Regions from separate parts of the Planococcus sp. TJ-307 genome, predicted to be linked through region 2. Evidence: a T-box and tRNA genes for the amino acid it is inferred to sense, from the RefSeq annotation. Region 2 holds a T-box; the other holds one or more tRNA genes.
What was found. A T-box is a leader RNA that pairs with one kind of tRNA and senses whether it is charged. The one in region 2 lies ahead of serS (serine--tRNA ligase), so its partner is inferred to be a tRNA-Ser.
Positions count from the first base shown of each region.

Region 1 (3,744 bases), on a different contig from region 2:
GATCGTCATCATTGCATTCTACATTCAAACCGGAATGGTGACATGGGAAGCTTCCTTGCTTGCTGTTCCAAGTACCTTATTAGTAGCTGCAATTATGTTGTCCAATAATATCCGTGACATTGTCGGAGATGAGGAAAGCGGCCGCAAAACATTGGCCATTTTGGTTAGACGGCCTGCTGCGGTCAACATTCTTATGTGGTTCTTTATCTTGGCGTACGCTTGGATTGTCATTCTTGTCGTTACAGGAATGTTGACACCCTGGGCCTTGCTGGTCTTTCTCAGTGTCTTAAAACCGATTAAAGTCGTTCAGATCTTCAAACGCTTCACTGAACCGCTCAAAGTGATGCCAGCCATGAAAGATACAGGCAAAACGAATACCTTTGTCGCATTCTTGCTCGGCATCGGATTATTGATTGATTACCTTCTATAATAATGTGTAAAAGGGATTCCACAGGGATCCCTTTTTAGTTTGAATAACACTATGATGAAATTTAAGCATGCGGTATAGTAGATAAATCATTAAAAAGTGTTTGTTTTAGGAGGCTGTCGGATGAAACCCATTATAATTGGCATTATCGCTGCTTTTTTCTTTGCCTTTACTTTTGTACTAAACGCTACAATGGAAGCCAGTGGCGGGAGTTGGATTTGGAGCGCCTCTCTTCGCTTTATCTTCATGATTCCCTTTTTGCTGGTGATTGTCCTCTTCCGAAGAAACCTGAAGCCGTTACTGCAGGAAATGAACAGAAACAAAGGAGCTTGGTTGTTATGGAGCTTTGTCGGATTCGGTTTATTTTACGCTCCCCTGTGTTTTGCTGCTGCTTACTCTCCAGGTTGGCTTATTGCAGGCACATGGCAAATTACTATTATCGCAGGTACACTTTTGGCCCCGCTATTTCTAATTACGGTACATAGCAATAAAGAGACAATTCAAATACGAGGAAAAATCCCTCTAAAAGGCTTGTTAATCTCGTTTATTATAGTGGCAGGAGTTTGTTTGATGCAGCTAGAGCACCTGGCAGCCGTATCTTCCACAACATTGTGGCTTGGTTTTATTCCAGTAGTGATCGCTGCTTTTGCATATCCGCTCGGCAATAGAAAAATGATGGATATATGTGAAGGCAGGCTGGATGCTTATCAGCGAGTTTTAGGAATGTCTTTAGCCAGCTTGCCTTTTTGGCTCTTGCTATCGCTTTATGGCGCCATTACAGTAGGCGGACCAACAGCGTCGCAAAGCTTTCAAACTTTGATCGTCGCAATCAGCTCAGGCGTTATTGCTACCGTTCTTTTCTTTAAAGCTACAGATCTGGTTAGGGGAAACATGCAAAAGCTAGGCGCCGTTGAAGCCACTCAATCGATGGAAGTTTTATTTGCTTTAGTAGGTGAAGTTCTGTTTCTATCCATTGCTTTTCCATCCGGTTTATCGTTATTTGGCATATTGCTCGTGATGCTTGGGATGATGCTTCACAGCTATATTTCCACTAAAACGAAAAAAAGCGTCATGCAATTAAATGCATGACGCTTTTTTATAATGACCCCTACGGGATTCGAACCCGTGTTACCGCCGTGAAAGGGCGGTGTCTTAACCGCTTGACCAAGGGGCCTAATACTGGCGGAGAAGGAGGGATTTGAACCCTCGCGCCGGTTGCCCGACCTACACCCTTAGCAGGGGCGCCTCTTCAGCCACTTGAGTACTTCCCCAGTATGGCTCCGAAGGTAGGACTCGAACCTACGACCATCGCATTAACAGTGCGGTGCTCTACCACTGAGCTACTTCGGAATGGTGGGCCTAAATGGACTCGAACCATCGACCTCACGCTTATCAGGCGTGCGCTCTAACCAGCTGAGCTATAGGCCCATATGTATAAATTATGGAGCGGGTGAAGGGAATCGAACCCTCATCATCAGCTTGGAAGGCTGAGGTTTTACCACTAAACTACACCCGCAAAAGATGGTGGGTCAGGACGGAATCGAACCGCCGACACTTAGAGCTTCAATCTAATGCTCTACCGACTGAGCTACTGACCCACAACTTTGAAAAAAATGGCGGTCCCGACCGGGATCGAACCGGCGATCTCCTGCGTGACAGGCAGGCATGTTAACCGCTACACCACGGGACCATTTGGTTGCGGGGGCAGGATTTGAACCTGCGACCTTTGGGTTATGAGCCCAACGAGCTACCGAACTGCTCCACCCCGCGATAATGATATAAATTGCTTCTTACACATTCTTTAATAAAAATTGTCCACACATTTTAAAAATAATGGAGGAGGAAGAGGGATTCGAACCCCCGCGGGATTTGACTCCCCTGTCGGTTTTCAAGACCGATCCCTTCAGCCAAACTTGGGTATTCCTCCGTGATAATAGATAAATGGTGGACCTTGCAGGACTCGAACCTGCGACCGGACGGTTATGAGCCGTCTGCTCTAACCAACTGAGCTAAAGGTCCTAAAAAAGTGGCGGCAGAGGGGATCGAACCCCCGACCTTACGGGTATGAACCGTACGCTCTAGCCAGCTGAGCTACGCCGCCAGGATCTTTATTAATATAGTTGGTGGAGCCTAGCGGGATCGAACCGCTGACCTCCTGCGTGCAAGGCAGGCGCTCTCCCAGCTGAGCTAAGGCCCCATTGTTTGGTCGGGAAGACAGGATTCGAACCTGCGACCCCTTGGTCCCAAACCAAGTGCTCTACCAAGCTGAGCTACTTCCCGAACTTGAATTGCTGAGGGTAAAAATATGGCGCGCCCGAGAGGACTCGAACCTCTAACCGCTTGATTCGTAGTCAAGTACTCTATCCAATTGAGCTACGGGCGCTTGAAATCTATTCATTTGGTTTTGCATAAATGGTGCCGAGGACCGGAATCGAACCGGTACGGTAGTCACCTACCGCAGGATTTTAAGTCCTGTGCGTCTGCCAGTTCCGCCACCCCGGCAAGGGGTCGGTATCATGTGCAAAAAAAATATGGAGCGGAAGACGAGGTTCGAACTCGCGACCTCCACCTTGGCAAGGTGGCGTTCTACCACTGAACTACTTCCGCAAAAATGGTGCGGGTGAAGGGAGTCGAACCCCCACGCCCGAAGGCGCTAGATCCTAAGTCTAGTGCGTCTGCCAGTTCCGCCACACCCGCGTGGCAATTATGCAATTAAAAAATGGTGAGCCATGAAGGATTCGAACCTTCGACCCTCTGATTAAAAGTCAGATGCTCTACCAGCTGAGCTAATGGCTCGTTTACATGAGTGGTGCCGGAGAAAGGACTTGAACCCTCAACCTACTGATTACAAGTCAGTTGCTCTACCAGTTGAGCTACTCCGGCGAAAGAGTGAAAAAATGGTGGAGGATGACGGGATCGAACCGCCGACCCTCTGCTTGTAAGGCAGATGCTCTCCCAGCTGAGCTAATCCTCCGATAAGTATTGCCCAGCGACGTCCTACTCTCACAGGGGGAGACCCCCAACTACCATCGGCGCAAAAGAGCTTAACTGCCGTGTTCGGGATGGGAACGGGTGTGGCCTCTTTGCCATCATCACTGGACTATTTGGTTTTGAAAGACAAGATTGATTATACCAATCTCACAGGTTTTTACAAGCTTTTTTTACAAAAAACTATTCCTTATTCTTTCAAAACTGGATACCCGACATTGAGCATTGGTGAAGCGTTCACGATACAATAGTTTGGTTAAGTCCTCGATCGATTAGTATTCGTCAGCTGCACGTGTCGCCACGCTTCCACCTCGAACCTATCTACCTCA
Region 1 is NZ_JBZDOJ010000002.1:1,042,398-1,046,141, forward strand. It holds gene AC4EHK_RS11560 (1,4-dihydroxy-2-naphthoate polyprenyltransferase) at 1-430, shown strand, start outside; gene AC4EHK_RS11565 (DMT family transporter) at 551-1,516, shown strand; tRNA gene AC4EHK_RS11570 (tRNA-Glu) at 1,530-1,601, opposite strand; tRNA gene AC4EHK_RS11575 (tRNA-Ser) at 1,608-1,698, opposite strand; tRNA gene AC4EHK_RS11580 (tRNA-Asn) at 1,703-1,777, opposite strand; tRNA gene AC4EHK_RS11585 (tRNA-Ile) at 1,779-1,855, opposite strand; tRNA gene AC4EHK_RS11590 (tRNA-Gly) at 1,870-1,943, opposite strand; tRNA gene AC4EHK_RS11595 (tRNA-Phe) at 1,950-2,025, opposite strand; tRNA gene AC4EHK_RS11600 (tRNA-Asp) at 2,042-2,117, opposite strand; tRNA gene AC4EHK_RS11605 (tRNA-Met) at 2,121-2,197, opposite strand; tRNA gene AC4EHK_RS11610 (tRNA-Ser) at 2,262-2,354, opposite strand; tRNA gene AC4EHK_RS11615 (tRNA-Ile) at 2,370-2,446, opposite strand; tRNA gene AC4EHK_RS11620 (tRNA-Met) at 2,455-2,528, opposite strand; tRNA gene AC4EHK_RS11625 (tRNA-Ala) at 2,549-2,624, opposite strand; tRNA gene AC4EHK_RS11630 (tRNA-Pro) at 2,631-2,707, opposite strand; tRNA gene AC4EHK_RS11635 (tRNA-Arg) at 2,734-2,810, opposite strand; tRNA gene AC4EHK_RS11640 (tRNA-Leu) at 2,841-2,929, opposite strand; tRNA gene AC4EHK_RS11645 (tRNA-Gly) at 2,960-3,034, opposite strand; tRNA gene AC4EHK_RS11650 (tRNA-Leu) at 3,040-3,124, opposite strand; tRNA gene AC4EHK_RS11655 (tRNA-Lys) at 3,148-3,223, opposite strand; tRNA gene AC4EHK_RS11660 (tRNA-Thr) at 3,235-3,310, opposite strand; tRNA gene AC4EHK_RS11665 (tRNA-Val) at 3,326-3,401, opposite strand; rRNA gene rrf (5S ribosomal RNA) at 3,412-3,527, opposite strand; partial or broken rRNA gene AC4EHK_RS11675 (23S ribosomal RNA) at 3,668-3,744, opposite strand, start outside.
Region 1: it has a tRNA-Ser gene. The T-box ahead of serS (serine--tRNA ligase) is inferred to sense a tRNA for this amino acid. The anticodon was not compared.

Region 2 (3,744 bases):
TAGCGGGCAATTTCCTGACGCAATGCTTCGTCGCCTTGGGGGTGGCCGGATAATAACCATTCGTGATTGGATTCGTCCAAAATATCACGTGTCAGTTTGCGCCAGGTGGCAAAGGGAAACGAGTGTGTGTCGATGCTCGCAGAGTTAAAATCCACTTTATAGGAAATCTTTTCTTTTGGAACCGGCTTGTCATGGGAACTATCCAAATAGGCAAGTTCTTCGACCGGCTGGGCATAAAATCCTTTGCGCGGACGAGATTCGATAAACCCTTCAGCGACTAGTTGGGAATAGGCAAGCTCTACTGTAGTTTGGCTGATTTGCAGGTAATCCGCCAACTTTCGCTTGCTTGGCAATTTGGTATCCACCTGGATGGTCCCATCAATAATGGCTTTTTTGATTTCCCGATAAAGCTGTTTGTATAAAGGAGTCTGAGATTGTTTTTGAAGCTGAAACATGAGCATGTCCATTTGCTTTCCTCCAACTGACCTTATTGAAATGAATGAAACTGAGTCTTTTTATATGGTCAATCTCTATTATACTGAATTTATTAACGAATAGGGGGAATTAGTAAATGAGTCAGCACGGAACAGATCGCGTAAAAAGAGGAATGGCCGAAATGCAAAAAGGCGGAGTGATTATGGATGTGGTCAATGCGGAACAAGCCCGCATTGCTGAAGCTGCTGGAGCTACTGCCGTTATGGCACTTGAACGTGTGCCTTCCGACATCCGGAGAGACGGGGGAGTAGCCCGCATGGCCGATCCGCGCATTACAGAAGAGGTAATGCAAGCCGTATCGATTCCAGTCATGGCAAAAGCGCGCATAGGGCATATTGTGGAAGCTCGCATCCTGGAAGCGATGGGTGTCGATTATATTGACGAAAGCGAAGTATTGACGCCTGCCGATGAAGAATTTCATTTGTTGAAAAACCAATATACGGTGCCGTTTGTCTGCGGCTGCCGGAATTTGGGGGAAGCGGCGCGCAGAATCGGTGAAGGAGCTTCCATGCTGCGCACGAAAGGCGAACCGGGAACAGGCAATATTGTCGAAGCGGTCCGTCATTTGCGCCAGGTGAATGCGGAAGTGAGGAAAGTAATCGCGATGAGTGAAGATGAATTGATGACCGAAGCCCGAAACCTCGGAGCTTCCTATGAATTTTTAAAAGAGGTGAAGAGCCTGGGCCGTTTGCCGGTGGTCAATTTTGCAGCTGGCGGTGTGGCGACACCGGCGGATGCGGCATTGATGATGGAACTGGGGGCGGACGGCGTATTCGTTGGATCGGGCATCTTCAAATCGGATAATCCGGAACGCTTTGCTCGTGCCATTGTCGAGGCGACAACGCATTACCAGGATTATAAATTGATTGCGGAGCTGTCGAAAGATCTGGGCATTGCCATGAAAGGCATTGAAATTTCAACGATTGCTGCGGGCGAACGCATGCAGGAGCGGGGCTGGTAAAGATGAAACGAGTTGGAGTTCTCGCTTTGCAAGGAGCGGTCCGGGAACATCTCCAGTCAATCACAGCCTGTGGAGCAGAAGCGGTTCCGGTAAAATGGCCGAAAGATCTTGAAGAGTTGGATGCACTCATCTTGCCCGGCGGCGAGAGCACGACGATGCGGCGTTTGATCGATCGTTACGGCTTAATGGAACCGCTTCGGGATTTTGCCGAAACCGGGAAACCGATGTTTGGCACGTGTGCGGGGCTGATTCTGCTTGCTAAAACAGTAGTGGGTTCGAACCAAGCGCATTTGGGCGTCATGGACGTGGCGGTTGAGCGAAATTCATTCGGACGGCAAGTGGACAGCTTTGAAGCGCCGCTTGACATTAAAGGCATCGATGGAGCTTTTGAAGCGGTATTTATCCGAGCGCCGCACATTGTCAGCGTGGGAGCATCAGCTGAAGTACTGTGTGTTCACGACGGGAAAATTGTCATGGCAAAAAGCGGCCAATTTTTGGGCTGTTCGTTTCATCCCGAATTGACAGAAGACCATCGCATCACGGAATATTTTTTAAGCATGATCCCACACAAGTCAGACCTTCTCTTGCCAAATAGATCAATTTATAGTAAAGTATGATTAATTTCAAAGAAGAAACGTTGATGGGAAGTAGTAAAGCGATTGTTTTTCCAAAGAGAGCCGGTGGTTGGTGCGAACCGGTGAAAAACGCGTTTGAATCCACCCCGGAGTTGCATGGCGAAAAAAGCCATTGCCGGTTTTAATGCCGTTATGTGATGAAGAGGATTGGCTGATGCCGATCAATCAGGGTGGCAACGCGGGTAGCTCTCGTCCCTTTACCAAGGGATGGGGGCTATTTTTGTTGTCTTTTTTTATGTTATTCCAATTTTGAGGAGGAAATACTATGTTAGATATTCGTTTTGTACGTGCCAATTTTGAAGAAGTAAAAGCCAAACTGGCGAAGCGCGGAGAAGATATTTCGGTGCTGGATGATTTTGAAGGATTGGATGTAAAACGGCGTGAATTGATTGCCCAAACTGAAACATTGAAAGCCGAGCGCAACGAGGCGTCTCAAAATATCGCTGCGATGAAACGGGCGAAAGAAAATGCGGACGAAGCCATTGTGAAAATGCGGGAAGTTGGCGAACAAATCAAAGCCATCGATGAAGAGCTGCGGAAAGTGGAAGACAGCTTGAACTACATCATGATGCGTGTACCAAACATTCCGCATGACAGCGTTCCATTCGGCGATTCTGAAGACGATAACGAAGAAATCCGCACATGGGGCGACAAACCGGAATTTGGTTTTGAAGTCAAAGCGCATTGGGATTTAGGCACCAATCTGAATATCATCGATTTTGAACGTGCAGCTAAAGTGACCGGGAGCCGTTTTGTTTTTTACCGTGGACTCGGAGCACGTCTGGAGCGCGCATTGATCAACTTTATGATGGACCTTCACCAGGAAGAGCATGGCTACGAAGAAATGCTGCCGCCGTATATGGTCAACCGCGAAAGCCTGACGGGCACAGGCCAATTGCCGAAATTTGAAGAAGATGCGTTCCTGATCGAGAAAGAGGATTATTTCCTGATTCCAACATCAGAAGTGCCGGTCACCAACTTCTACCGCGATGAAATTTTAACAGCGGATATGCTGCCGCAAGCCTTCGCTTCTTACAGCGCGAATTTCCGCTCTGAAGCAGGTTCTGCAGGCCGGGACACACGCGGGTTGATCAGACAGCACCAATTTAACAAAGTTGAACTGGTACGCTTTGTGAAGCCAGAGGATTCTTATGATGAATTGGAGAAATTGACGGGCCACGCAGAGAAAGTACTTCAGCTTTTAGGCCTGCCATACCGCGTCCTGAAGATGTGTACAGCAGATCTTGGTTTTACAGCTGCCAAAAAATACGACATCGAAGTTTGGATTCCAAGTCAGGAAACGTACCGGGAAATTTCTTCTTGCAGTAATTTTGAGGATTTCCAAGCGCGGCGCGCAAATATCAAATTCCGCCGAGAAGCAACCGGCAAACCGGAATTTGTCCACACCTTGAATGGCAGCGGTCTGGCAATCGGCCGGACCGTGGCAGCATTACTTGAAAACTGCCAGCAGGAAGACGGGTCTATCAATATACCAGAAGTATTGCAGCCATACATGGGCGGCAAAAAGACAATTAAGTAATAAAAGGCTCAAAAGCACATTGCTTTTGAGCTTTTTTGTTTGGAAATGAGGGTAAGAGTAGGGTAAAAGAAAAAGAGAGAGGAGTTAGGCAATGGAAAACGTGAGCTTTCAGT
Region 2 is NZ_JBZDOJ010000012.1:7,863-11,606, reverse strand. It holds gene pdxR (MocR-like pyridoxine biosynthesis transcription factor PdxR) at 1-467, opposite strand, end outside; gene pdxS (pyridoxal 5'-phosphate synthase lyase subunit PdxS) at 572-1,456, shown strand; gene pdxT (pyridoxal 5'-phosphate synthase glutaminase subunit PdxT) at 1,459-2,073, shown strand; T-box leader at 2,085-2,291, shown strand; gene serS (serine--tRNA ligase) at 2,357-3,631, shown strand; gene AC4EHK_RS19205 (alpha/beta fold hydrolase) at 3,723-3,744, shown strand, end outside.